3 regions of the Agromyces sp. NPDC029043 genome follow, and region 2 is predicted to be linked to each of the others. Evidence: predicted binding sites of a transcription regulator. Region 2 holds the regulator's gene; each other region holds the start of a gene.

Region 1 (9,412 bases), on a different contig from region 2:
CGACGGTGTAGGTCTGTGGCGATGGTGCCGCCGGCGGGCTCGGCGGTGGACCGGGTGGCGCCGGAATGACCAGGACCTGTCCGGGGAAGATCAGGTTGGGATTCGGGATGTGATTGGCGCCGGCGATCAGCGGGAAGCGTGTGCCATCGCCGTAGAAGCGGACCGCCAGATCCCACAGCGTGTCACCGGGCACCACCGTGTGGTGCGCCAGCGGCGGCGGAGCCTTCGGTGGTGGCGGTGGAGGAGGCGGGGCGTCGGGGACCAGACGACAGCCGACGGCGTTGCACCGGAGATCGACGAGATCGACGGGGCGGAGCAGACGGAACGCGATCGGCTCCGGTGGTGTCGGCGATTGTGCCGACGGTGTGACACTGTCCATCACGACTCCTTCGCCCGGAGACGTCGTCGGGCACGGCGTCGTCGGATGAAAGGAACGGTAGGACCAGGTGCCGAGCGTGGCGTGAGTAGTGGACTACCTGTCTTGCGGTGGCGTGCGGCGTAGCGATCAGCAGTTCAGCGCAACGGTCAGCGCGAGGGTGCGATGTGCACGCGCAACTGCTTCATCATCGGCTGATCGCTCTGGGTACTGAAATCCTTGGGCCCCAACAGCACATTCATCTCCGGCATATAACCCGCGGCGCTGCCGACGGGGGTGTTGTAGGCCAGCGCCCGGTACCGGTGCACGGCCCGGCGGCTGCCGTCTACCGAGGTGGCGACGACGTCGACGAAGTCACCCTCGGCGATGCCGCGCCGGGACATGTCGTCGGCGTTCATGAACACCAGCTCGCGCAGGTTCTTGACACCGCGATAGCGATCATTCGCCGAGTAGATGGTGGTGTTCCACTGATCGTGCGAGCGCATCGTCTGCAGCACCAGCATGTCGGCGTCGTCGGGGATGATGTCGGGCAGCCCCGCGTGTGAGAACTCCGCACGGCCGCTCGGCGTCAGGAAGACCCGTTCCCGGGCAGGCTGCGGGATACGGAAACCCAGGGGGTTGGCGATGAGTCGGTTGAAGCCGTCGAATCCGGGCAGCACCTGCGCCATGACGTCGCGGATGCGGTCGTAATCCTCGACGAGCCAGGCCCAGCGGGTGGGGCTGTTCGGCAGGGCAGCGGCCGCCATGCCGGCGATGATGGCCGGCTCGGACTTCAAGCACGACGACGCGGGGCGCCGTTTCCCGACGGACAGATGCACCATGCTCATCGCATCTTCCACCGTGATCCCTTGCCGCCCTGCGGATTGCAGGTCCTTCTCGGTGCGGGCGAGGCAGGGGAGGATGAGGGCAGTGCGGCCGTGTACGAGGTGGCTGCGGTTGAGCTTGGTGCTCACCTGCACCGTCAGGTCGAGCTTGGCCAGGCCCTGCGCCGTGTACTCCGTATCCGGCGCCGCCAGAACGAAGTTGCCGCCCATTCCGATGAATACCTCGAGTGAACCGTCGTGCATCGCCTCGATCGTTTTCACGGTGTCGAGGCCGTGATGCCGTGGTGGATCGATGTGACAGACCTCGGCGAGCCGATCGAGGAAAGCATCGCTCGGACGATGATCGATGCCGCAGGTCCGGTTGCCCTGCACGTTGCTGTGGCCGCGCACCGGCGACGGCCCTGCACCGACGCGCCCGATATTGCCGCGCAGCAAAAGCAGATTCACGATCTCGCGCGCGTTGTCGACTCCGTGCTCGTGCTGGGTGACACCGAGGCACCAGCTGATGACGGTCTTTCCGGATTCCAGGTACATGTCGACGAGTCGTCGGATGTCCGCCTCGGCTACACCGGACTGCTCGACGAGCTGATCCCAGGTCGTCGACTCCACGATCGACCGGTAGGCGTCGAGCCCGTGGGTGTAGGTGTCGAGGAAGGCTTGATCGAGGACGTCCGGGTCGGTGGCGGCGGCCTCCAGGACCCCCTTCGCGACCGCGCGCATCAGCGCCAGATCCCCGCCGGGGCGCACCTGGATGTTCATCGTCGACGTGCCCGTCGTCTTGAACATCGCCATGTCGGCGATGTCGTGCGGCACGATCGTGCGGGTCTCGGCCACCTCGGCGAACGTGTTGACGTGCACGATCTGTGCGCCGCGCTTGTACGCCTCCGCCAGCGAGGTGAGCATGCGCGGAGCGTTCGACGCCGCGTTCACACCCATCACGATGAGGAGGTCGGCGTGCTCCCAGTCCTCGAGATCGCAGGTGCCCTTGCCGGTGCCGATCGACGCCGTCAGAGCACGGCCCGACGCCTCGTGGCACATGTTGGAACAGTCGGGCAGGTTGTTGGTGCCCAACTCGCGGGCCATGAGCTGATAGAGGAACGTCGCCTCGTTGCTGAGCCGACCGGAGGTGTAATATGCGGCCTGATCAGGGCTGTCGAGGGACTGCAGGGTCTGGCCGACCAGTCGGAACGCGTCGTCCCAGGAGATCGGAACATAGCGGTCGGTGGCGGCGTCGTAACTCATCGGCTCGGTCAGCCGACCCTGATCTTCCAGATCGAAATCGGTCCACTCCGCCAGCTCGGTGACCGAGTGCGCCGCGAAGAACTCGGGGCCGACGCGTTTGCGGGTCATCTCCCACGTAGTGTGCTTGATGCCGTTCTCGCACAGGTCGAGCTTGAGTCCGTGCTGATCGTCGGGCCAGGCGCAGCCGGGGCAGTCGAAGCCCTTGACCGGGTGATTCATCGTCATCATCGCGGTGGTGCCGCGGACCAGTTCGCGTTCGGTCAGCAGCACCTTGCCCACCGAGAATGCGGCGCCCCAGCCGGCGGCGGGGTGGTGATAATCGTCCTGGACCATTCCTTGGCGGTGATGGGGCCGTACCCGCCCTGCCGCGGCCCCGGCGACATCAGCCCGGGCACCTTGGTGGGCACGCGTGGCGTCGACGGTGACCCTGCTGACGGGGGCCCTGCTGACGGGGATCCGGCTGACAGGGACCCTGCTGATGGCGATCCGGGAGACGATGATCCGTTCGAATTCGTCCCGGCCAGGGCCGACGGGATCTCGACATGATCATCGAGGTCGATGTGGGCGGGTGTGGCCTCGCCGGGAGTCTCATCCATGTCGCACCTGGATTCGTCGTCGGTGTCGTGCTGCTGCTGTCGTTCTTCGGACTCGAATCCAGACTAGTGAAGATTGACGACGATGGTGGGGCCGAGTCGATCCTCGCCGGCCGCGGTTTGCCCGTTTGAGCTAGAGGGTGAGCGCGTCGACGCCGTCGCCGGTGAGATCGCGCAGCGCATCGGGTCGGCCGGTGATCGCGAGCATCAGGGCGTCTGCCGGGCCGCTGACCAGCGGTCCGTTGCCGTGGCTCCACTCGAGATCGGTGGCTTCCCAGCGCACCGGCCGGCCGGAGTTCGCGAACGAGCCGGTGCCCGTCAGATCGGAGGTGAAGTCGAGCACGACACGTCGACGGTCGTCGGGGGCACTGTGCGCGATGCCCAGCGGACGGCAGATGTCGAGCCCGTGGACGACGATGTCGGTGAGGGGAGCGGCGGGTCCTCGTCCCGGTGGTGTGAAGCGCTTGTCGGCGCGGTCGTCGAGGAGCGTGACCAGGTCGTCCCCGTGGTCGCGGACGACGAGCGTCGTCATCGCCTTGTTCGCTTCGTCGAAATTCCCGCGCGCACGCAGCATCAGCAGCCCGAAGCGCCACATCGGTACCACCAGCGGCGCAACGAGGTGGGCCGCGACTTCCCGAACGCTCCAGTCGCCACACAGGGAAGGCGACGCCCACTGCTCTGGTGTCAGTGTGTCCAGAGTCGCTGCAAGAGAACGACGTTCGTCGGCGATCGCCGCGAAGATCTCGTCATCTGTCGGCATGATCGACACCTTCCGCCGGATGCTGATCAGCATAGGCGCCGATTCTGCGCGCCGGGGGCCAAGCGCTCAGGACCGTGCGGTATGGGATGCCTGCTCGACGATGACCGTCATGCCGTCGACGTCGATGGGACCGGCCGGCAGGTCGGGGCCGCGCACGGCGATGCCGTAGATGCCGACGGTCTTGCCCCGGTGGAAGCGGACCTCGGCGTCGGGGATTGTCACGGTGGTCCCCGCGACGGGGCACTGGACGAGGTCGCCGAGTAGCCGGGCGTCAGCCTCGGGTGCCGGGCTTGCGACCAGTAGCGCGACGAGGTCGGGCCGGCCGTCCAGTGAGATGCCTTCGGCTGCGCGATGTTCGGCGCGCATCCGGCCGATCTCGGCGCGTGGCGGATCGTAGGTGATGAAGAAGGGGAAGTACGACGGTGCATCGCGGACAAACACTTCGACGAACCCCGCGTCGTGTTCCTCGAGGCGCACCGCGATCTCGTCGACCTGCCGCCCTTCGGTTCGTAATCGTGCAGCGGTCGCGGGGGCGTCGGGCACGTTGACGGCAAACGTCACGAGGCCGGGACCGCTCATCGCGGCAATGGCCGGTCGAAGGATGCCGAGGCTGCCCGCGTAGATCGACGTCGCCGCCGCCTCCCAGTCGTCGACAGTCGCGAGCTCCACGTACCGCTCGTCGTCGATGCCCCACGCCGCGTTGCTGAACCCGGGCATCGTGAGTGCGGCCTGGGTCGGCAGCGCGGCGGCGTCGTAGGCCGCGCGGGTTCTGGCGAGATCATCGGTCCAGTGGATGAGGTGATCGAAAGCGGCGCCGTGCGGCATCGGAGTCCTCTCTGGATTGTCTGCTTAGGTGACCCTAACTTGGAAGTGGCCGCGAGGGAACCCTCGACGACAGGCCCGGTTGGTCCCGCGCCCATCGATGCTGCGTTAGCGTCGGGGAGTGACGAGCGATCAGGGGAATCGGTGGAATCACAACACCCATTGCCACCGGATAGTGCTCGATGCTGTTCCGGTTCACGCACGTCGCGCCCTCGATGTGGGGGCTGGCGACGGTGCGCTGACTGCCGACCTGGTCGATATCGTTCCGGAAGTGGTCGGAATCGATTGCGATGCGGCGAGTCTCGCGAGTGCACGCGCCAAAGTGGTTGACGCTGAGTGGATTCTGGGTGATGTGATGACTTACCCGTTCGGGCGGACGTTCGACGTCGTCGCCGTCGTTGCGACTCTCCATCACCTTCCGGACGTGCGTGATGCGCTCCGTCGGCTCTCGGAGTTGACCTCGCCCGGCGGGGTTCTGGTGATCGTCGGTCTGGCGCGATCAACGCGGGTGTCGGATTTCGCAGCAGACGTAGTCGGGGTCGCACAACATCGCTGGTACTCCTGGCAGCGAGGCTATTGGCAGCACTCGGCGCCCACCACGGCGCCTCGCGAGTCGTATGCGGAGATCCGTCGGTGTGCGAGTGAGATGCTGCCGGGGATGGAGTGGACGAGGTTGCCGATGTTCCGGTACGCGCTGGTCTGGCGTAGACCCCGTACGGCTCGGTACGGCGGACTCAGCCGATGACCTTGTCGTACGCGGCGAAGCTGGACTGATACTTCGCGGGGCAGTGTGCCTTGGCCCACGCGTTCAGTTGCTTGGGGATCTCGATGATGCCATCGCCAGGATCGGCCATGGGGTCCTGCCGGAGTTTGTCGTTGAGTGCCTCGAGTTGGTCGTAGAGGGCCTTTTGGTCGGGTGGTGCTGCGGCCTCGAGGTCGCCCGCAGAGACCTCGGCGTTGGCCTTCACCTGCTCGGCGATCTCCTGCTGCTGGGCCACCTAGTTCGGATCGCTCAGATCCATCGACATAGCGCTGTTGTAGTTTTCGACCCCCTTGGCGACGTAGGAGGCATACAGGTCGCAGTAACTGCCGCCGGTGTCCTTGGCTGCGGTCTGGCCGCCACCGCCGGACCCCGATGGATCATCGCCCGACGAGCACCCGCCGACAATGAGCACCGCGGATAGTGAAATACCCAGTGACAGAGCAGATTTGCGGAGTGTTGAAACAGTGTTGTGCATGGCGTCCTTCGATTCGGTTGGTGGCGGCAGGATCGTCGGCGCGGCCCTGATGTCACAACCTTGGAGGAGGGGGCCGGACGGCACATGCGTAGTCCGCTACCCGACTTTCGGCGGACACCCTACGATTCGGCAGCGAGGAGGTCGGCCAGGCGCTGTTCGAGTTCGCTGCTGGCAGTGATGATGTCGCGGTAGTCGATGCGAAGTTCGGTCATGCCGGGGATCGCGGCGGCACCACGGAGATCGGTCGTGTCGCGGACATCGGCGGGTCCGGTGTCGGGGCGTGTGTCAGCGTCGCCGGTGGTGGGTCCGTCGCTGGTGGCATCGCGGTGTGATGGATCGGCGTCACCGCTGCTGTCGCCGATGTCGCCGATGTCGTCGGTGTCCGGGCAGGGTGGAGCCTCCGGTGATGACTGTCCGGCATCGGCGGGTGGGCCGGCTGTGTCGTCGGTGTCCGGGCAGGGTGGAGCCTCGGCTGATGACTGTCCGGCGTCTTCTGGTGGTGGGCCGTGGATCTCGGCCCGCACCTGTTGTAGGTGCCAGCGCAGGTGTCCTGGGATGTCGGGGAGTCGGTTGACGCGTTCGGGGTTGGGGGGTGCGCCGGGTGTGCTGTTCAACGTCCACCCGCAGCGTCCTTGATCCGGGCCGTCGGGGATGACCCGGGATCTCAGGTGTCCGGGTTTGGTGGGGTGATGGCGTCGGTTGTGGATGGGGCACGTCCCGAAGAGTTCGGTGATGTCGGTGTTACCACCCGCAGCCCAGTCCTGCTCGGCGTGATGCAATTCCAGATGCACCGCGGGCTGTCCGCATCCGGCGACCGAACACACGTGACCATCAGGGCGGGAAAACGCTGCCATCCGCTGTGGTCGGGCCGCCAACCGGCGGCCACGCCCGAAGAACAGGGGCATCGGCTTCGCATCGGCGAACACCGACAACCACGTGTCAGCACCACCACGATCGATCTCGGCCAACAAGTCCCGGACGGGGATGAGATGTCCGGTGGCCGTGGTAGCCAGACCCGACGCCTCCTGTAGATCGGACAGGGTCGCGGTGGCGATCACCTGGATCGGTAACCCCCGATGCGAGCGGCCGAGGAGGCGGCCGTCGAGCACGGCCTGCGCGACCGCGGTCAACGCGTCGTGGTTGCGTTGCGCCGGACTCCGATAATCCCGGGATGCAGCCTCGGACACCTTCTCCGCATCGGCTTTCTCGACCGGCCCGGTGGGTGAGTCGGGGTCATCGGGGTTGTTCATGCCTGGGGCCGCCCACGCCGCCAGGATCGTCGACAACTGCGACGCCAACAGGGGGGAGAGTCGTCCGTTGAGTTTGGCGGTGCCATCGGCGCGTTGCCGGTTGATCCACACCCCGCGTTTGCGTTGCCGATCCGCATCGTCGGTGAGTTCCCCATCCGGATCGAGGTTGGCGATCAGGCGTTGCCCCAAATCCGCCAGCTGTGCCGGAGTGTGCTCTTTAGCGTGTCGTGCCATGGTGCGCTCAGCCGCGACCTGCACATCGTGGGCGACCGCATCCGGAATCTCATCCAAGATGTCGAGCACGGTGTGGATGTGGCTGGTCCCCGCGTGGCCGGCGGCGAACGCGTCAGCCAGGGCGGGATGTTTCGGCGGTAGCGGTTCGCCGGTGGGGCTGGTGAACGTGGCTGTGGCCGCCATCTGTTCCCGCCGGCGTTGCGGGTTCACAATCCGCAGATACTGGTCGTGGAAACTGGGTTCGGACCGGTATCCCATCTCCGCGGACAGGTGGCGGTCGGAGCATTCCACCAGCTGCCGATCTCCCGCAAACGTCAGGCGGGCGATCGCCTGTTCGGTGCGGCCGGCGATCGCGACGAGTTCCTCATTGGTGCAGCCCGTCAGATCCACCACCTGCAACTCATCCACCACCGCATGCAGTTTCGCGACCAACCCACCAGCCGCAGAGGTGAAGTCGATATCGAACGGATTCACATACGCACCCGGACCAGTCGCATCCGAGTCGGAGACATCGCCAGCGTCAGGATTGTCGGGGGTGTCGCACAGAGTGGACTCTGCGCCATCGGCGTCGTCGGTGCTGTCACTCATTGCTGTCACCCCCTTCCCGGACCCGCCATCGAAACTTCGAATATACGTTCGACTATAACCTCCGAATCGGACACGCACAACCCCCAATAGCCTTCGGGATTTGGGGCCTGAGCCGCTCGGTGGTTTTCGCACGCGGCGGAAGCGTATGTTGGCGTCCATGACCAGTCACGATGGACTGTTTCGGTTCGGGATCGTTGCTCCACTTCTCTCCGATGCGTCGTCGTGGCGTGAACAGGTGAGACGCATTGCCGGACAAGGCTATTCGACGGTTCTGGTGCCCGACTTTCCGCTGACCCAGCCGGCACCCGCGGTGACGCTGGCCGTCGCCGCGACCGTGGCCGATGTGCGGGTGGGGTCATGGGTGTACGCGGCCCCGTTTCGCGCGCCGTGGTTGACGGCGTGGGAGGCGTATTCACTCACCGTGCTCACCGATGGTCGGTTCGAGATGGGGATCGGTGTCGGTCGGCCGGGGATCGAGGATGAGCTCCGTGATCGCGGCATCTCGGTCGGTTCGCCTGGGCAACGGTTGGAGATGATCCGCGAGACCGTGGACGCTCTACGCGAGCGAGACGGTGACGAACTGCGTACCCCGGTGGCGATGGCAGTGATCGGCCCGAAGGCCCGTGCGCTTGCAGCCGAGCTCGCGGACATCGTCACCTTCGCGATGACTCCGGACGAGTCGCGAGATGCGGTGGTCGCACGGGTACGCGACTTCCACACCGACCGCGTCGTCGAACTGTCTATGCACATACCGGTCGTCGGCGATGTCGTCGCGCCGCACATGGCGCCGCCCGGGATCGACACGGCGGCGTTGCGAGATTCCGATTCGCTCGCATACCTGCCGGCGGATCCGGCAGCTGCCGCCGACGAGCTTGGACGTCGACGGGAGGAGACTGGCGTGTCGTACTACGCATTCGGTGCCAACGTCGCGGATGCTTTCGCTCCGCTCGTCGCGGAATTGGCGGGGGAGTAGTACTCGGGGCTCGGCTTCTGACGTCGAATCATGCAGTATGGATTGATGATTGGGCACGTTGGTATTCACTGCGCCGACCTCGGTGCTTCAGCAGACTTCTACGACGTGGTCTTGGCCAGTCTCGGCGCGCACAGGGTCATCGATCTCGGGTTCGGGATCGGCTACGGGACGTCCATGCCTGACTTCTGGATCTACGAGCAACCTCGCGAAGGGCCGGCCACCGGGCCGAATCGCGAAGTCCATATCGCATTCGACGCGCGGGGCGCCGACGCGGTTCACGCGTTCTTCGACGCTGCTGTCTCTGCCGGTGCCACCGTGTTGCATCCGCCGCGTCAGTGGCCCGAGTATCACGAGAACTACTTCGCCGCGTTCGTCCGAGACCCAGACGGCAATAACGTTGAAGCGGTGTGTCACACGGTTCGGCCCGGTTCCGATGGCGGTTCTATGTAAGCGAGTGGGACGTCAGTCGTTGTCGGTTGCCGGGCCTTCTTCGGTCGCCCCGCCTTCGCCGG
Region 2 (9,412 bases):
GACGTCGGCCTGCCCGCCGTCTCCCGAGCGGAACCGCGCCAGCGCCGCGCCGAGCTCCTCGGGCATGCGTCCGTCATCGGCGGCGTGCGGGTTGGCCTGGAACGATCGGCCGGCCCACGGGCGGCCGGCCGAGTCCGCGCCGGGATCAGTGGGATGCGACATCCAGCGCCTCGGGCAGCGTGAACGCACCCGCGTAGAGGGCCTTGCCGATGATCGCGCCCTCGAGGCCCTGCGGCACGAGCTGGCGCAGGGCCGCGATGTCGTCGAGGCTCGAGACGCCGCCCGACGCGACGACGGGGCGCCGCGTGCGCTCCATGATCTGGCTCAGCAGCTCGAGGTTCGGGCCCTGGAGCGTGCCGTCCTTGGTGACGTCGGTGACCACGTAGCGCGCGGCGCCGGCCTCCTCGAGTCGGTCCATGACCTGCCAGAGGTCGCCGCCGTCCTTGGTCCAGCCGCGCGCGGCGAGCGTGTGGCCGCGCACGTCGAGGCCGATCGCGATCGCCTCGCCGTACTGGGCGATGACCGAGGCCGCCCACTCGGGGTTCTCGAGGGCGGCGGTGCCGAGGTTGATGCGCTTGGCGCCGATCTCGAGCGCGTGCTCGAGCGAGCGGTCGTCGCGAATACCGCCCGAGAGCTCGACGTTCACGCCGCGGACCTGGCGGATCACCTTCTTGAGCACACCGGCGTTCGAGCCGCGTCCGAACGCGGCGTCGAGGTCCACGAGGTGGATCCACTCGGCGCCCTGCTCGGCCCAGTCGCTCGCCGCGTCGACGGGGTCGCCGTAGTTGGTCTCGGTGCCCGCCTCGCCCTGAGTCAGGCGGACCGCCTTGCCGCCCGCTACGTCGACTGCGGGAAGCAGGACCAGGCGGGGGGTCTTGTTGAACTCACTCATCACTGTCCTCGAATCGGATGCCGCGCAGATCGCGACTTCGGCACAGTCACAGCATCCTAGTCCGCCCGGCGCCCCGCCGCGCCGCCCATGACGGACCGGGCCCGCCGGCGTCAACCGAGCGAGCGGATCCAGTTGGACAGCAGGCGGATGCCGGCCTCCGCCGACTTCTCGGGGTGGAACTGAGTCGCCGACAGCGGGCCGTTCTCGACTGCGGCGAGGAAGCGGCCGCCGTGCTCGGCCCAGGTGAGCGCGGGCTGCGGGAACGGCGGCATCACGTCGAGATGCCATTCCTGCGCCGCGTAGGAGTGCACGAAGTAGAACCGCTCGTCCTCGATGCCCTCGAAGAGGACGGAGCCCGGGTCGGGTTCGACGGTGTTCCAGCCCATGTGCGGCAGCACGTCGGAGGGCAGCTCTCGGACCACGCCGGGCCATTCGCCGAGGCCCTCGGTGTCGACGCCCCGCTCGACGCCGTGCTCGAACATGACCTGCATGCCGACGCAGATGCCGAGCACCGGACGTCCTCCGGCGAGCCGGCGGTCGACCAGCTCGTCGCCGCGGACGGCGCGGAGCTGGCTCATCACCGCCGCGAACGCCCCGACACCCGGCACGACGAGGCCGTCGGCCTCCATCGCCACGGCGCGATCGGACGTGAGCTCGACCTCGGCCCCGGCATGCTCGAGCGCCTTCGCGGCCGAGTGCACGTTGCCCGAACCGTAGTCGAGCACGGCGACGCGGCGCACGGCGCTCACAGAGCCCCCTTGGTCGACGGGATGCCCGTCACGAGCGGGTCGTACGCCTTGGCCTGCCGGAACGCGCGCGCGAACGCCTTGAACTCGGCCTCGGCGATGTGGTGCGGGTCTCGCCCGCGGACCACGTCGACGTGCACGGTGAGCGCGGCGTTGAACGTGATGGCCTCGAAGACGTGTTGCACCATGGAACCCGTGAAGTGCCCTCCGATGAGGTGGAACTCGAACCCCGCCGGTTCGCCCGCGTGCACGAGGTAGGGACGACCCGAGATGTCGACGACGGCTCGCGCGAGGGCCTCGTCGAGGGGGACGAGCGCGTCGCCGTACCGGGAGATGCCGCGCTTGTCGCCGAGCGCCTGGCGGATGGCGGTGCCGAGCACGATGCCGACGTCTTCGACCGTGTGGTGCACGTCGATCTCGATGTCGCCCTTCGCGCGCACGGTGAGGTCGGTGAGCGAGTGCTTCGCGAACGCCGTGAGGAGGTGGTCGTAGAAGGGCACGCTCGTCTCGATGTCGCTCGTGCCCGTGCCGTCGAGGTCGAGAGAGAGGTCGATGCTCGACTCGCTGGTCTCGCGCTGCACGCGCGCGGTTCGCGCGGGGCGATCGGTGGTCATGCGGTCATCCTATTCAGGGTGGTCGTGAGGGTGATCAGCGGGCGGCGACGCGGGCAGGGGTGAACGCCGCCATCGCCTCGAGGAACGCGGTGGTCTCGGCCTCGGTGCCGGCGGTGACGCGCAGGCATCCGGGCAGGCCGATCTCGCGGATGAGGATGCCGCGCTCGAGCAGCGCCTCGAAGACGGCGTGCGGGTCGTCGACGCCGCCGAAGAGCACGAAGTTGGCGCCGCTGCGATAGGGCCGGTAGCCGAGCCCGTCGAGTTCGCGGACGATCCGGTCGCGCTGCGAACGGATCTCGTCGACCATCGCGAGCATCTCGTCGGAGTGGGCCAGGGCGCCGAGCGCGGCGGCCTGCGTGAGCGCCGACAGGTGATAGGGCAACCGCACGAGCCGGAGCGCGTCGATGACCGCCGGGTCGGCGGCGAGGTAGCCGACGCGAGCGCCGGCGAATGCGAACGCCTTGCTCATGGTCCGGGAGACGAGCAGCCGCGGCCGGCCCGCGAGCAGCGTGAGCGCGCTCGGAGTGCCCGGATCGGCGAACTCGAAATACGCCTCGTCGACCACGACCACACCCCGGGCGGCATCGGCCACCGCCGCGACGGTCTCGAGCGACAACGGGGTGCCGGTGGGATTGTTCGGGGCGCACAGCAGCACGATGTCGGGATCGTGGCGGAGGACGGCGTCGACGGCGGTCTCGGGCGAGAGCTCGAAGTCGGCGTCGCGCTCGGCGGTGACCCACTCGGTGCCGGTGCCCGAGGCGAGCAGGCCGTACATCGAGTAGGTGGGCGCGAAGCCCAGCGCGCGTCGGCCGGGGCCCCCGAAGGCCTGGAGGATGTGCTGGAGCACCTCGTTCGACCCGTTCGCCGCCCACAGCCGTGACGGTTCCAGCCCGTGGCCGAGGTACCGTGCGAGCGCGACCCGGAGGTCGGTGAACTCGCGGTCGGGGTAGCGGTTGAGCCCGATGATCGCCGCCGCGACCCGTGCGACGATGTCGTGCGCGACATCCTCGGGGATCGGATGCGTGTTCTCGTTGACGTTCAGTGCGACGGGCACGACCTTCTGCGGTGCGCCGTAGGGAGACTTGCCGCGAAGGTCGTCGCGGATGGGAAGGTCGTCGAGACTCGTCACCGATCAATGGTATCGGCGGGCGAAGCGACGTTTCGGCTCCCGTCGCCCCAACCACCTCGACGACCGTGCCCACCGGCGGCCCAGTCGCCGATCGCCGCTACTCGACGACCGGCAGCGCGAGGCGCTGGCCCGGCTGCACCACCGGCTCGCGAAGCCCGTTGAGCTGCATGATCTCGTGGATCACGTCGCGCGGGTCGGCCGTGGGCGCGAGGGATTCGGCGATGCCCCACAGGGTGTCGCCCGCCCCGACCACCACGGTGTCGAAGACCGCGGGACCCGCGCCGTCGTCGATGCCGGCGACCGCTCCGCCCGACGCGAGCGAGCCGATCAGCACGCCCACCACGATCGGCAGCGCCGCCAGCGCGGTGAAGACCAGACGGCCACGGCGCGTGAGGCGGAGGCGTGTGCGACCGGACGGGACGACGCCGCCTGGCATCGCGGGCCGTGCCACCGTGGTTCCCATCAGCACTGCAGTCATCTCGCACCTCCCCGACAGCCCCGCATCCGGCCCTCGGCCGGGAGGGCCGGATGCGAAGCTGTGTTCCGAATATATCTTCGAACAATCGAAGCTGCAAGGACCGGCGGGTGGGAATCACCGGTCGTTTTCCGCGACACACTCGAACGGATGTTTGTCGTGCGCGTACGAGGCGGATACAGTTTCGAATGTCGGGGACAGTCCAGCACCGACCACCGACATCACGATCCGGGCCGACGGAGGCCGAGACGAGAGGCGACACCGTGAGCATCGACATCGACCAGGCACGCGGCGCGGGCGGCCGGTCCCGTCGACGCAAGACGCTCAGCGCCAAGCAGCTCGCCATCCTCGACGTGATCCGCCGCTCGGTGGCCGATCGCGGCTACCCGCCGAGCATGCGCGAGATCGGCGACGCGGTCGGGCTCTCCTCGCTCTCGAGCGTCACGCACCAGCTCAACCAGCTCGAGCTCGCGGGCTATCTCCGGCGCGACCCGAACCGGCCGCGGGCGCTCGAGGTGCTCATCGACGTGCCGGGCACCGAGCCGCGCCCGTCCGACGTCGAGCCGGCACCGGTCGGCGACGCCGCGATGGTGCCCCTCGTGGGCCGCATCGCGGCCGGCGTGCCGATCACGGCCGAGCAGCAGGTCGAAGAGGTCTTCCCGCTCCCCCGCCAGCTCGTCGGCAAGGGCGAGCTGTTCATCCTGAAGGTCGTCGGCGACTCGATGGTCGACGCGGCGATCTGCGACGGCGACTGGGTCGTGGTGCGCTCGCAGCCCACGGCCGAGAACGGCGAGATCGTCGCCGCCATGCTCGACGGCGAGGCGACCGTCAAGGTGCTCCGCCAGCGCGACGGGCACACGTGGCTGCTCCCCCGCAACTCGGCGTTCGAGCCGATCCTCGGCGACCACGCCGAGGTGCTGGGCAAGGTCGTCGCGGTCCTGCGCGCAGTCTGAGCGGTCCCGCGCGCGGCCTGAGCGGTCCTCCGCACGTCTGACGAGACGAGGGGCGGATGCCGCGGCCTCGCGCCGCGACATCCGCCCCTCGATCGGGCTGCGCCCGGGCTCAGCCCGCGGTCGCCCCGACCCCGACGCCGGCGCGCACCGCCTGCGTCGCCTCGACGATGTTCGCGAGCGACGCGACCGTCTCGTCGTAGCCGCGCGTCTTGAGGCCGCAGTCCGGGTTCACCCAGAGGCGTCCGGCCGGGATCGCGCCGACCGCGCGCTCGAGCAGCGACTGCACCTCCTCGACGCTCGGCACGCGGGGCGAGTGGATGTCGTACACGCCCGGGCCCACGCCGTGGTCGAAGCCGCTGGCCGACAGGTCGTCGACGACCTCCATGCGGCTGCGCGCCGCCTCGATCGAGGTGACGTCGGCGTCGAGCTCGCGGATCGCGTCGATGACGACGCCGAACTCGGAATAGCAGAGGTGGGTGTGCACCTGCGTGGCCGGCTCGGCGCCGCCCGTCGCGAGCCGGAACGAGCCGACCGACCAGTCGAGGTAGGCGGGCTGGTCGGCGCGCTTGAGGGGAAGCAGCTCGCGCAGCGCCGGCTCGTCGACCTGGATCACGCGGATCCCGGCCGCCTCGAGGTCGGTGATCTCATCGCGCAGCGCGAGCGCGACCTGGCGCGCGGTGTCGCCGAGCGGCTGGTCGTCGCGGACGAACGACCAGGCGAGGATGGTCACCGGTCCGGTGAGCATGCCCTTGACGGGCTTCTCCGACAGCGACTGCGCGTACTCCGACCACTCGACCGTCATCGGCGCCGGACGCGACACGTCACCCCACAGGATCGACGGGCGCGTGCAGCGCGAGCCGTACGACTGCACCCAGCCGTTCTGCGTGACGGCGAAGCCGTCGAGCAGCTCGGCGAAGTACTGCACCATGTCGTTGCGCTCCGGCTCGCCGTGCACGAGCACGTCGAGGCCCAGCTCCTCCTGCAGGCGGATGACGCGGGCGATCTCCTCGCGCATGAGCTCGCGGTAGGCGGCGTCCGTCAGCTCGCCCTTGACGAGGCGGGCGCGGGCACGGCGGATGTCGGAGGTCTGGGGGAACGACCCGATCGTCGTCGTCGGCAGCGCCGGCAGTGCGAGGTCCTCCTGGGCGGCGACGCGCGCGTCGTACGCGGCCCGCGAGAAGGCGGCGGCGTCGAGCGCCGCGAGGCGATCGCGCACGGCGGGGACGCGCACGCCCGGCGCGGCGGCACGGTCGGCGAGCGAGGCGGATGCCGCGTCGAGCTCGGACGCGATCGCATCGCGGCCCTCGGCGAGACCGCGCGCCAGGATCGCGACCTGTGCGACCTTCTGGTCGGCGAAGGCGAGCCAGCCCACGAGGCGCGCGTCGAGCGCGGACTCGTCCTCGACGTCGTGCGGCACGTGCAGCAGCGAGGTCGACGTCGACACCGCGACATCGCCGGAGAATGTGCGCAGCGCCTCGGCGTGCACGAACGCGCGCTCGAGGTCGCCTCGCCAGATGTTGTGGCCGTCGACGACGCCCGCGACCAGGGTCTTCGCGGCGAGCGCCTCCTCGGTCACCGGATCGAGCTGCTCGGGCGCGCTGCCGCGCACGAGGTCGAGTCCGAGGGCCTCGACCGGCGTGCCGGCGAGCACGGGGAGCGCGTCGTCGAGCGAGCCGTAGGGCGCCGCGACGAAGATCGCCGAGCGCGCCTCGGCGGAACCCAGCAGGTCGTATGCGGCGGCGACCGCCTCGAGGATGCGCTCGCGCGGCTCGTCGAAGCTCTCGCTCACGAGCGCCGGCTCGTCGAGCTGCACCCATTCCGCGCCCGCGTCGCGGAGCGCGGCGAGCAGCTCGGCGTAGACGGGCACGAGGTCGTCGAGGCGGTCGATCGGACGGAATCCCTCGGGCGCGCCGTCCGCCGCCTTGGCCAGCAGCAGGAACGTCACCGGACCGACGAGCACGGGGCGGGTGACGAAGCCGGCCTCCCGGGCCTCGCGCACCTGCGCCACGAGCGCGTCGGCGTGCGCGGCGAACGCGGTGTCGGGACCGATCTCGGGCACGAGGTAGTGGTAGTTCGAGTCGAACCACTTCGTCATCTCGAGCGGCGCGTCGGCCCCTTCGCCGCGCGCGACCGTGAAGTAGCCGGCGAGATCGAGGCGGCCGTCGGCGTCCAGGAGCCTCGCGAAGCGCGTCGGGATCGCGCCGACCGCGACCGCGGCGTCGAGCACCTGGTCGTAGTACGAGAAGCTCTCGGGGATCGCCGAGTCGGTGCGGCCGAGGCCGAGCGCGGCGAGGCGCTCGCGCGTCGCGGCGCGCAGGCCGGCGGCGGTGCGCTCGAGCTCGTCGGCGTCGATGCGGCCGGCCCAGAACGCCTCGACGGCGTGCTTGAGCTCGCGGCGGCGCCCGATGCGGGGGTAGCCGAGGATGGTTCCGGCGGGGAAGGCGGGTGCGGTCATCGTGTTCTCGTGTTCCTCTCGGTGCCCGCGTGGGCGGGGATGGTGCGGAGGCCGAGCCGGTCCAGGACGGCGAGCACGGCCTCGTGGCGATTGAAGGTGTACAGGTGGAGTCCGGGTGCGCCGCCCGCGAGCACCTCGCCGGCGAGGTCGGCCGCGAAGTCGACGCCGAGCTCGAAGAGCGCGTCGGCGTCGGGCTCGATCTCGAGCGCGATCGCGAGCTCACTCGGCGCGGGCACGCCCGTGAGCTGCTCGAGGCGGCCGAGCCGGGCGGCCGAGGTGACGGGCATGATGCCGGGCAGGATCGGGATGGTGACCCCGCCCGCGCGGGCGCGCTCGACGAAGCCGAGGTAGTCGTCGGCGTGCCAGAAGAGCTGGGTGATCGCGAGGTTGGCCCCCGCCACCTCCTTGGCGAGGAGCACGTCGACATCCTGGTTCACGCCGCGCGAGCGCGGATGCCCGGTCGGGAAGGCGGCGACCGCGACGCGCTCGGGGCGCGGTCGCTCGAGGATGCGCGTCACGCCGGGCATCCCGGGGATCCCGGCCTGCCCGTACGGCTCGCGCTCCTCCTGCACCCGGTGGATGAGCTGCACGAGCTCGGCGGCGCTCTCGAGGTCGCCGATGCCCGCCTCCGGGTCGGCGCCCTCGGGCGGGTCGCCGCGCAGCGCGAGGAAGCTGGTCACGCCCGCGTCGAGGAACTCCCGCACGAGGCGGTTCGCCTCGGCATGGCTGGAGCCGACGCAGGTCAGGTGCGCCATGGGCTCGACGTCGGTGTGCTCGAGCATGTACCGCAGCACCGTCAGCGAACGGTCGCGCGACGAGCCGCCCGCGCCGAACGTCACCGAGATGAACGCCGGGTCGACCTCTGCCAGGCGGTCGATCGTGCGGCCGAGCGCGAGCGCGGCGGCATCCGTTCTCGGCGGGAACAGCTCGAACGAGATCGGCGGCCTCGGCCGACAGCCGTCGCCGTCGGGCGCGCTTCCGGTCATGGTGCTCCTGGTGGCGATGCCGCTCCGGCGGGTCGAGGTCACGGCACGCCGCGCCCGACCAGCCGTCACGGCGGGTGGGTCTCGCGGGCGGGTGCCGGGCTCGGCGGTCGCTCCAGGCGGGCGGCATCCGGCCGCTCGCCACGATCAGGTGCGACGATACGCCGGGCACGCGACATCCGGAACATGGTTTACGCAGGATGACGCGGGCGGGCGGTTCCGGATGGCGCGACGGGGCGCACCTAGGGCCGCGGCGCTCGGAGCCCGCCGGTGCTACGCCAGCGCGGCCGCCGCGCGGAACTCGGCGAGCTGGGCCGCCTGCTCGGGCGACGCGAGCGCGCGGATGCGCGTGCCGTCCTCGACGTAGTCGGTCGAGAGCACGCGTCCGGTCTCGTGCAGGGCCGAGACGATGTCGCCCCGGTCGTACGGCACGAGCAGGTCGACCTCGACCGCGGGGTCGGGCAGCATGCGCGTGATCGCGGCGAGCACCTCGGGCACGCCCTCGCCCGTGCGCGCCGACGCGAACACCGCGTTCGGCTCGAGGCCCTGCAGCACGAGCCGCTCCTCGGGCCCGATGAGGTCGGCCTTGTTGAACACGATGAGCTCGGGCACGTCGCGAGCGCCCACCTCTCCGATCACGTCGCGGACGGTCGCGATCTGCGCGGCCGGATCGGGGTGCGCCGCGTCGACCACGTGCACGATCAGGTCGGCGTCGCCCACCTCCTCGAGCGTCGAGCGGAACGCCTCGACGAGCTGGTGCGGGAGGTTGCGCACGAATCCGACGGTGTCGGCGATCGTGTACACGCGCCCATCGGGCGTCGTGTTGCGGCGCACGGTGGCGTCGAGCGTGGCGAACAGTGCGTTCTCGACCAGCACGCCCGCGCCGGTGATGCGGTTGAGCAGGCTGGACTTGCCGGCGTTGGTGTACCCGGCGATCGCGACCGACGGCACGGCGTTGCGCTTGCGGTTGGCCCGCTTGGCATCGCGCGCGGGCTTCATGCCCGCGATCTGCTTGCGCAGCCGCGCCATGCGCGAGTGGATGCGGCGGCGGTCGAGCTCGATCTTCGTCTCACCGGGACCACGCGACCCCATGCCCGCGCCCGCGCCGCCGACCTGGCCGCCCGCCTGGCGGGACATGGACTCACCCCAGCCGCGGAGCCTCGGA
Region 3 (9,412 bases), on a different contig from region 2:
CGTCTGGCTGCGCCGGTGCACGGCCGATACCCCGCGCGGCGCATTCGAGACATCATCGAAGAGGCGGCGTAGCCACTGGCGGCAGATCGTCGAGTCGAACGTCGCGACCACTGCCCCTCGGCGGTGAGGATGCCACGAGACGAGTCGGGTCGTTTGTCACATGGGCGCGTCGTGGTTCGAGCCGCCGACCAGCCGGAACAGCGGCCACGTGCCCGGGACACCCTTGAGCGTATGATCGCCCGCCCACTGGAATCGCACGTGGGAACCGTCGACCAACCCGCGCACGGTTTCGGTGACGAGAATCTCACCCGGACCGGCTGCCGCGGCCACGCGGGCGACCACATGAGCGGCGATGCCGATGACGTCGGAATCGCGGATGACGACCTCGCTGGCGTGTATACCGACATGGAGCTTGAGACCGAGCCTCGACGCATCCGCGACGACTTCCTCGGCGAACCGGAGCGCTGATGAGGGAAGCGAGAATGAGGTGAAGAACCCGTCCCCCGTCGTGACGACCTCTCGGCCGGAGAACCTCGCGAGCGAATGCCGCACCGACTCCCGATGCGCGCTCAGGAGGTCGCGCCAGCCCGCGTCGCCTGAGCGCGCCACTGCATCGGTCGAGCCGACTAGATCCGTCACGACGAGCGTCGCGACCTCTCGCAGCCCACCGCTCCGTGTACCGACGATGAACTCCTCGACCTCGTCGATGAGGTCGTCGGACGGCAGCAGACCCCAGTCGGATCCGTCGCGCTGGACGAGTCTGAATCGACCCTCGGGCAGTTGGTCGGCAAGCCACTGAAACGCCTCGGTGGGCAACATCCGGAAATTCGCGTCGTGGAGGACGAGCACCGGGACACGCACGCGCGGAAGGTGCTCGCGTATGTCGATGCGATACGAAGCATCGAGCAGCCGCGCCGCGCCGTGCGGCGAAACGGATTGGGACTCATAGCGCATCCACCAGCTGAGCACCCGGCCGTCGGTGGCCGACTGGGGCGCGGCCGCCCGAACGATGACGCCTTTGCCCCATCCGGCGCTCAGGAACGCCCGCAGCGCAACCCCTGAGACCTTGAAGCGGATCCCCCAAGGGAAACCCTTGGTGCGGTGCCCTACCGCGAGTGCTTCGTTTACGACCACTGACTGCACTCGATCGGGGTACCGTGCGGCCGTGACCAAGCAGGCTGCACCGCCGTCGAACCAACCCATGAGGACTGCCTGCGCGCTCCCCGCCGCGTCGAGCACCGCGATGAGGTCGTCACTGTGCTGCTCAATCGTCACGGATTCAGTACCGCGCTCCGACAGACCTGTTCCGCGCTTGTCGAAGAGGATCACACGACCGAGCTTCATCAACCGCTCGACGAACTCGACGTTCTCGGACAGCTCGAAGAACACGTCGACGTTCGAAATGAACGCGAACGACACTACGAGGTCTCGGGGGCCTTCGCCGAAGACCTTGAACGCGATGTCCGCATCACCGCTGCGCACGTAGCTGGTGCTCGGAATCACGACGACGCTCCAGGACGCTGCCGCGCGTTCGGCACCGAACAATTGCGACCCCATGGAGCCACATCGGTCACGCGCAATACCTTAGTCCTCACTGGGCCACGGCGGTGGACGAATGCCCACCGGCCGCGCTCAAGGTGGGTTCGGTGCACGGCCGTGCCGGCGCCAGCCCGCCGTTCCGGCAGGCCGGCCGCTCTCGAGCTTGGCTGGCTCTCACCTGGTGCAGCCAAGCCGAGCCGACCTGCGTCAGGCAGCGTGCAGCCCCGCCGCCGCCACCCGCACCGCATCGAGCACCGCCTGCAGCGCGGGCGAGTCCGCCTGGCTGCGGCGGTGCACGGCCGAGACGCCGCGGGTCGATGCCGGCCGGGCGGTCGGGATCGCCACGAGGTCGTCGGGCAGCGGCGGTCGCCCCATCCGCGGCACCAACGCCACCCCGAGCCCGGCGTAGACGAGCTCGAGGTGATTCTCGAACTCCATCGACTCGTGCACGATGCGCGGCGCGTTCGAGACGCCGTCGAAGAGGCGCCGCAACCACTGCCGGCAAATCGTCGAGTCGAACGTCGCGATCCACTGCTCCTCGGCGAGGTCGGCCGGGGTCAGCTCGGCGCGGTCGGCGAGTGGGTGCTCGCGGCGCAGGATCACGTCCGCGACATCCGTGAACAGGGGCGTCTCGACCAGGTGATCGGGCATCGCCAGCGCGACCCCGCCCCACCGGTGCACGATGCCGAGGTCGCGCTGACCCGACGCCACGAGCGCGATCGTCTCCCACGGCTCGCTCTCACGCGTCGGCACCCGCAGCTCCGGATGCTCCTCGCGCAGGCGCGGCAGCACGTCGACCAGCAGGCCGCGCACCGCGGTCGAGAACGCGCCGACGCGCACCTCCCCCGTGATGCGGCGGGCGGCCGCGCCATCCGCCCCCGTCGCCTGGCCGGTGAGATGCAGGTCGGCCTCGATGCGCTCGAGGTCGGCGAGCACCGTCGCCGATGACGTGACCAGGTGACGACCGGCATCCGTCAACACCACACCGCGACCCGCCCGCTCGAGCAACGCGACCCGCGTGCCGCGCTCGAGCCGCTTGATCTGCTGCGACACCGCTGACGGCGTGAACCCGAGCGCATCCGCCGCCGCCGCGACGCTGCCGTTCGTGGCCACCGCCCGCAGCGCGACCACGGCTTCGAGATCGATCATGCAGCAATGCTACCGATTCAGCCGCAGAAATGGTCGCTGTTGATTCCGGATGCCGCGGGCCACCCTTGACCCATGACGAGACGCGACATGCTGCTGGCCGCGCTGGTGGCGACGATGTGGGGCTTCAACTTCGTCGTCATCGACTGGGGCATGGATGGCATCCCGCCGCTGTTCTTCGTCGCCATCCGTTTCGCGGTCGTCGCGCTTGCGGTCGTCGTCGTGCCGCGGCCGCTCGCGAGCTGGAAGACCGTCGTCGGCGTCGGCCTCTTCATGAGCCTCGGCCAGTTCGCGCTGCTCTACACCTCGATCGCGCTCGGGCTGCAGCCCGGCATCGCCGCGCTGCTGCTGCAGGCCCAAGTCGTGCTCACGATCCTCGTCGCCGCGCTCGCCCTGCGCGAGCGGCCCACGCGCCTGCAGGTCGCGGGGGTGCTGCTCGGGACGGTGGGGCTCGGCGTCGTGGCGTTCGGTCGCGGCGGGGACGCGCCGGCGATCGCGGTCGTGCTGTGCCTGCTGGCCGCGCTGTCGTGGGCGATCGGGAATGTCGTGGCGCGGCGGGCCGGGCCAGTCGCGCCGGCGCGGCGGTTCGGGGCGCTGTCGCTGACGGTGTGGTCGTCGCTCGTCGTGCCGCTGCCTGCGCTCGGACTGTCGGCGCTCATCGAGGGGCCCGACGCCATCGCCGCCGGCATCGCCGCGTTCGGGTGGAGGCCGCTGCTCTCGACGTTGTACACCGCGGGGCTCTGCACGCTCGTCGGGTACGCGATCTTCAACGGGCTGCTCGCCCGGAATCGGTCGGCGTCGGTCGTGCCGTGGGTGCTGCTCGCGCCGGTCGTGGCGATGGCGTCGGCGGCGCTGCTGCTCGGTCAGGTGCCGAACGTGTGGGAGACGGTCGGCGGGGCGGTGCTCGTCGCGGGAGTGTTGGTGGCGAACGCGCCGGTGCGGCGGACGGCGGCGGCGTCGGTGCCACCGCGGCTGGGGGCGGTTGGGTCGCGGTCGGGATGACGCGCCGGTTGAGACGCCGACCGAAGGTTGACGGCGAGACCCATGTGACGGGCTGACTGCGAGTTCGAGCGACATGGATGTCACGGGGCCGACCCCTGCAGAGCGGGTGCGACGCCGAGCGCCGAAACCGCACCGAGCACGGGGACGTCGCGGCCTCGTCAACGGGGCCGAGCCCGAGCCACGGGCCAATCACGACACGCTGCTCGGCCATCAGCGAGCCAGCCGCTGAAGGTTGGCTATACGGAATCCTCAGGCCGCTTCTCGCGACTCCTCCTCCACAGGCTGCCCTCGGGCGGAGTTCTCCAGAGGGAAACAGCCAGGTGAGGGTTGATTTCGGGCTCGAACGAATGTCGGAGGGTGGGTGCAGGATCGAAGCATGGAACGGCCCGCGATCCCGCAGCATCCGCTCGGTGCGCTGTCTGCGCTCCAGCGCGATGTCGCTGCGCTGCGCGAGGTGTGGGCGGGCGGGTCGCCGGCGTGGTGTGCCGTTCGCGGGGGCGCCCAGGTCGAGGTCGAGCAGTTGAGCGATGACGGGCTCATGCAGGTCACCTATGCGCTGGCGAGGGTCCGGCGTGATGTCGACGCGATGCTGGCCAGGGTCGCGGCCGAGGCGTCGAAACGGTCTGGGCCCGAGTTCGGCGACACGGGGTTCGCCAAGGCGCAGGGGTTCCACAACCCGACCCGCCTCGTCGCCGCAGCCACCGGAGGGTCGCGGGCCGACGCGGCGCGGCTGATCGCGGTCGGCACCGCCACCGCCGAACGGCAGACCTTCAGCGGCGAGCGAGTGCCGTCACGGCATCGGCATATCGCCGAGGCCCTCGAGTCGGCCGCAATCAGCATCGAGGCGGCATCGGCGATCACCACGATGCTCGATCGGGCATCGATGCACTCCGACCCCGGTCGCGCCCAGGTCGTCGAGCGCGCGCTGGTCGACCTCGCCGGGCGGGTGCCGCTCGAGACGCTGCTGCGTGGAGTGCGGGAAGCCGAGGCGCGGCTCGACCCCGACGGCGTCGAACCCCGCGAAGACGAGCTCCGCATGGAGCGCTCGCTGACCATGCGAGAGGACGACCGTGGCGTGCTGCACATGCATGCACGACTCGACCCCGAGAGCGCCGCCCCGGTGAAGGCCGCGATCGAAGCGCTCGTGAGCGACGTGCTACGCCGACGCGAACCTCGCGGAGGCCCGGAGGGCGGAGGCCCGGAAGGCGCCGGCGCGTCAAGCCCGGTCATCGACGACGACCGCACGATCCCGCAGATCCAAGCCGACGCGCTCGCCGCACTGGCCCGCCACACCCTCGGCTGCAGCGAGACGCTGACCCCGTTCGCGAAGACCACGGTGATCGTGCGCGTCGACCTCGACACCCTCGTCACCGGTCTCGGGCACGCGCGGATCGACGGTCTCGAACAGCCCGTGTCAGCAGGCACCGCGCGTCGCATGGCCGCCGACGCCGAGCTTATCCCCGCCGTGCTCGGCGGCGAGAGCGTCCCCCTCGACCTCGGCCGAGCCGCGCGCCTGTTCACGAGGGCGCAGCGGCTCGCGCTCGGCGAGCGGGACGGCGGGTGCGCCTCCTGCGGCCAGAACATCGGGTACGTCGAAGCGCACCACATCGACTGGTGGGAACGAGATACCGGCCCGACCGACCTCTCGAACGGAGTGATGCTCTGCAGCTTCTGCCATCACATGGTCCACCGCGACGGATGGCGCATCCTTGCGAGCGCGTCCGAGGTGCGCTTCATCCCGCCGCCGCACATCGACCCGGCACAGATCCCACGACTCGGCGACCGGGCCCGCTTCGAGCTGCGCGAAGACCGGGCGGCATGACCGTGCCCGGCTTCGGCGCAACCTACAATCCCTCCGCGATCTCCTTGATCCCGGCCAGCCGACGGTCCCATTGCGCGCCGATGGCGTCGAGCCGACGCGCGGTCTCGCTCAGCGACGACCCCACCACGCTATACCGCACCTCACGGCCGACGCGCACCGGTTCGACGAGTCCGACCTCGGCCAGCACGGCGAGGTGCTTCGCGATCGCCTGCCGGGTCACGGGCAAGCGCCCGGCGAGGGCCGACGCCGAAGCGTCGCCCTCGCCGAGCGCGGCCAGGATGCTCCACCGCGTCTCGTCGCCGAGCGCTGCGAACACGGGAACCAGAGCTGCCGTCACGAGCCGCCCTCGAGCAGCGCGACGAGCTTGTCGAGTTCGCCGTTCCATCCGCCGCGGTGGTCCTCGAGGTGCGCCGCCGGGTCGGCCAGGCGCTCGAAGCCCGACTCGACGACCGTGAGCCAGGTGCCGTCGGGCACCGGCTCGAGCGTCATCGTGAAGACGGTCGAATGCTCGGGCGCCAGCTCCGCGGCGCGGTCCTGCGGCGCATCGCCGCTGGCCCACCGGTACGAGACCGAGCGCGGCTCGTCGATCGCCTCGATCCGGATCGGCACGACATGATCGCCCGGGAAGGTGAGCGTCCCGCGTGCTCCGATGCCGCCTCCGTCGAACGCCGCCTGCCCGAACCAGCGCGAGATGTGCGCCGGATCGGTGACCGCGGCCCACACCTTCTCGACGGGGGCGCTGATGTGCACGCTCCGCCGCACGGTGAACTCGCGCTCGTCGATCACGGCGGCGGTGTTGTCGGTCATGCGGTCCATGATGGTTCCTTTCGTGAGATCAGTGCAATAGATCGGTTGCATGAGAGCAGGCGTCAGTCGACGAGCGCCCCCGCCGTCAGGTTCGAGATCACGCCCGTCATCGATCCGGCGCGATCCGATGCCGCGAACGCGAGGAAGTCGGCCACCTCGTCGAGCGTCGGCAGCCGACCGAGCAGCGTCATGCCGACCAGGCCGTCCATCCACTCGTCGAAGTCGATGCCGGAGTCCTCGGCGATGCGACCGAACATCTGCCGCGTGTACGACGTGTCGAGCGCATCGCGCATGGCGTGCGGCCGCACGCACACGACCCGCACGCCCGCCGGACCGAGCTCGCCGGCGAGCGCTCGCGAGAAGCCCTCGAGCCCCGCGCTCTGTGCCGCGTTGCCGAGGAGTCCACGCCCGGTCAGCCGCGCGCCAGGCGTCGAGACCGTGAGGATCACCCCGCTCCCCTGCGCGATCATCGGCCGCGCGACGGCCTTCGCCGTCACGAAGTTCGTCTGCAGGTAGCCCGTGACGGGGTGCAGGTAGTCGTCAAGGGAGGTGTCCGCGATCGCCCGTCCCTGCACGTGGTCGAAGCCGACGGCATTCAGCGCGATGTGGATGCGGCCCGCGGCATCCGTCACCTCATCGACGTGGCGGTCGACCGCGGCCTGGTCCATCGCATCCACCACGGCGATCTCGACGGCGCCGCCGACTGCACGCGCAGCGGATGCGGCCAACTCGAGCCGCGGACGACTCCGCCCCGCGAGGAACAGCCTCGCCCCTTCCCGGGCGAACGCGCGCGCAGCAGCGGCCCCGATCGATCCTCCGCCGCCGTGGATCACGGCGACCTTGTCCTCGAGCAGCATCATGATGGTTCCCTTCGTGACTGGTTCCGAATGGTGCGGAGTGGATCGGTCATCGTTCGATGACCCATGCGGTGACGGATGTCGCAGCAGCCGGCTTCAGGGCGCTCGTCGCCCAGGCCGCCGCGACCGCGGCCACGCCGATGACACAGGCGGCGATCACCGCGAGTCGGATCCCGCCGACGTCGATCGCGCGCCCGCCGGCGAACGCGCCGAACGCGATGCCGGCGTTCACCGCCGACGCGGGCAGCGACGATGCGAGCGGAGCGCCCGGTCCCGCGAGCGCGACCACTCGGTGCTGGATGGACGGCCCCGTCGCCATGCCGAACAGGCCGACGGAGAAGACGGCCACGCCGACGAGCCACGGGCTCGACCCGAAGAGCAGCAGTGCGACGAGGGAGACGGTCACGCCGATCGCGCCGACGATGAGGGCTCGCGAGGCGTTCGCGTCGGCGAACCGTCCGCCGGCGAACGAGCCGATGGCCGTCGCGGCGCCGTAGGCGAGGAGGTACGGCGTCACCGCGGGCCCCGCGACATCAGTCACCTCGCCGAGGAACGGCACCAGGTACGTGACGGCCGCCAGCATCGCGCCGAACGTGAGCGTGCTCACGGCGAGCACGGCGAGCACACGTGGTGCGAACGCGTGCCGCGCCTGCCCGATCGCCCCGCTGCCCTTCGGCGTCGGCACCGACGGCAGCACGACCGCGGCGAGGCCCAGCACGACCAGCCCGGCCACGACGACCGCGGTGAACGCGCCGCGCCAGCCCACGGCCTGGCCGAGCAGCGTGCCCACCGGCACGCCCAGCGCGCTCGACATCGCGAAGCCCGTGATGATCACGGCCATCGCCCGACCGCGGCGTTCGAATGGAACGATCGCCGTCGCCGACATCATCGCCGCCCCGATGAACAGTCCCTGCACGGCTCCGATCGCGACGCGAGCGACGAGGAACATCGAGTAGTCGGCGCCCAGCATCGCCGGCAGTGCGTTGGCGACGACGAACGTCGCCAACGCGGCGAGGAGCACCCGGCGCCGGTCGAACCGGGTCGTCAGGAACGTCAGGACCGGCCCCCCGATCGCAAGCCCGAGCGCGTTCGCGGTGAGCAGCGCGCCTGCGGCCGACACGGAGACGGCGAGGTCGGCGGCGATCAGGTCGATCAGGCCGACGACGAGCATCTCGGCGCAGCCCATCACGAATGAGCCGGCGAACAGGACGGCGAGTACGGGACGCGGATTGCGCATCGGTGTCGGCTTCATAGGGAGTCTCCTCAGTTATCGCAACCCAACGGTTGCATGTCTTCAGGGATAATGCAACCCTGAAGTTGCATTTCAGTTCGGCCTCGTCGGAAGCAGCGGCGGCGGGAGGCGGGGAGTGGCGGCGGGCGGCAGGCAGTTAGCGGCGGGCGACGGGCAGGCGGCGGGCAGTTGGCGGCGGGCGGCGAGCGGCGGGCGGCGAGCGGCGGGCGGCGAGCGGCGCGCGGCGAGCGGCGAGCGGCGAGCGGCGCGCGGCGAGCGGCGAGCGGCGAGCGGCGAGCGGCGCGCGGCGAGCGGCGAGCGGCGAGGCGATGGGACCTTCACAGCGAACTCACGAGCACCCACCCGCCTGAGCGATATATCGTTGACATATCGTCGAGACCCGAACAGGGCCCGTCACAGGGAGGTCATCATGAGCGATTCATTCGGCAGCGGCGGCTTCGGCAGCTCCTCGAGCGGGTGGGGCAAGGGCAACCCCGGGCAGGGACTGTGGGACGCCATGGAGCAGCTCCGCGGCATGTTCGAGCAGAAGGTCGCACCGCGAATGGGCAAGGGCGACGTTCGTGCGGCGGTGCTCGCACTGCTCGCCGAGAAGCCGATGCACGGCTACCAGATCATCAGCGAGATCTCCGAGCGCAGCGGCGGCGCGTGGAAGCCGAGCGCGGGCTCGGTGTATCCAACACTGCAGCTGCTCGCCGACGAGGGGCTGATCACCGCCGAAGAGGAGGGCGGACGCAAGACGTACACGCTCACCGAAATGGGCAGGGCCGAGGCCGCCTCATCGGCTGATCGCGCGCCCTGGCCGACGGGGGCCAGCGGCGGCGGCAGCGGTGGCAGCCGCCGCGACTTCGGCAACGCCGGGCCGCTCGCCAAGGCCGGCATGGAGCTCGCCCAGGCGGCGGCGCAGGTCGGACGCACGGGCACGCCCGAGCAGGTGAAGCAGGCGGTCGACATCCTCGACGAGGCGCGTCGCCGTCTCTACTCGATCCT

What was found. Region 2 encodes LexA, which represses DNA repair genes until DNA is damaged. Its sites were predicted from a motif close to TCGAACANNTGTTCGA; they were not measured.
Region 1: ACZ4TW_RS20795 (DUF222 domain-containing protein) is a predicted target of LexA. The motif match lies at 7,964-7,979, and genes of this name have one in related genera.
Region 3: ACZ4TW_RS08320 (HNH endonuclease signature motif containing protein) is a predicted target of LexA. The motif match lies at 4,027-4,042, and genes of this name have one in related genera.

Annotation. Positions count from the first base shown of each region.
Region 1 covers NZ_JBVHVX010000022.1:69,233-78,644, forward strand. The annotation lists gene ACZ4TW_RS20755 (LysM peptidoglycan-binding domain-containing protein) at 1-379, opposite strand, end outside; gene ACZ4TW_RS20760 (FdhF/YdeP family oxidoreductase) at 526-2,775, opposite strand; gene ACZ4TW_RS20765 (hypothetical protein) at 2,985-3,167, shown strand; gene ACZ4TW_RS20770 (maleylpyruvate isomerase family mycothiol-dependent enzyme) at 3,169-3,795, opposite strand; gene ACZ4TW_RS20775 (VOC family protein) at 3,862-4,620, opposite strand; gene ACZ4TW_RS20780 (class I SAM-dependent methyltransferase) at 4,739-5,362, shown strand; gene ACZ4TW_RS20785 (hypothetical protein) at 5,352-5,615, opposite strand; gene ACZ4TW_RS20790 (hypothetical protein) at 5,616-5,855, opposite strand; gene ACZ4TW_RS20795 (DUF222 domain-containing protein) at 5,975-7,927, opposite strand; gene ACZ4TW_RS20800 (LLM class flavin-dependent oxidoreductase) at 8,085-8,900, shown strand; gene ACZ4TW_RS20805 (VOC family protein) at 8,946-9,350, shown strand; gene ACZ4TW_RS20810 (hypothetical protein) at 9,363-9,412, opposite strand, start outside.
Region 2 covers NZ_JBVHVX010000001.1:41,917-51,328, forward strand. The annotation lists gene ACZ4TW_RS00170 (SseB family protein) at 1-162, opposite strand, end outside; gene priA (bifunctional 1-(5-phosphoribosyl)-5-((5-phosphoribosylamino)methylideneamino)imidazole-4-carboxamide isomerase/phosphoribosylanthranilate isomerase PriA) at 146-892, opposite strand; gene hisH (imidazole glycerol phosphate synthase subunit HisH) at 1,003-1,641, opposite strand; gene hisB (imidazoleglycerol-phosphate dehydratase HisB) at 1,638-2,252, opposite strand; gene ACZ4TW_RS00190 (histidinol-phosphate transaminase) at 2,287-3,381, opposite strand; gene ACZ4TW_RS00195 (LysM peptidoglycan-binding domain-containing protein) at 3,479-3,859, opposite strand; gene lexA (transcriptional repressor LexA) at 4,132-4,809, shown strand; gene metE (5-methyltetrahydropteroyltriglutamate--homocysteine S-methyltransferase) at 4,919-7,264, opposite strand; gene ACZ4TW_RS00210 (methylenetetrahydrofolate reductase) at 7,261-8,250, opposite strand; gene hflX (GTPase HflX) at 8,521-9,412, opposite strand, start outside.
Region 3 covers NZ_JBVHVX010000005.1:30,255-39,666, reverse strand. The annotation lists gene ACZ4TW_RS08340 (hypothetical protein) at 1-111, opposite strand, end outside; gene ACZ4TW_RS08335 (adenylate/guanylate cyclase domain-containing protein) at 157-1,389, opposite strand; gene ACZ4TW_RS08330 (LysR family transcriptional regulator) at 1,747-2,688, opposite strand; gene ACZ4TW_RS08325 (EamA family transporter) at 2,761-3,687, shown strand; gene ACZ4TW_RS08320 (HNH endonuclease signature motif containing protein) at 4,064-5,509, shown strand; gene ACZ4TW_RS08315 (ArsR/SmtB family transcription factor) at 5,532-5,846, opposite strand; gene ACZ4TW_RS08310 (SRPBCC family protein) at 5,843-6,316, opposite strand; gene ACZ4TW_RS08305 (SDR family NAD(P)-dependent oxidoreductase) at 6,379-7,176, opposite strand; gene ACZ4TW_RS08300 (MFS transporter) at 7,223-8,425, opposite strand; gene ACZ4TW_RS08295 (PadR family transcriptional regulator) at 8,835-9,412, shown strand, end outside.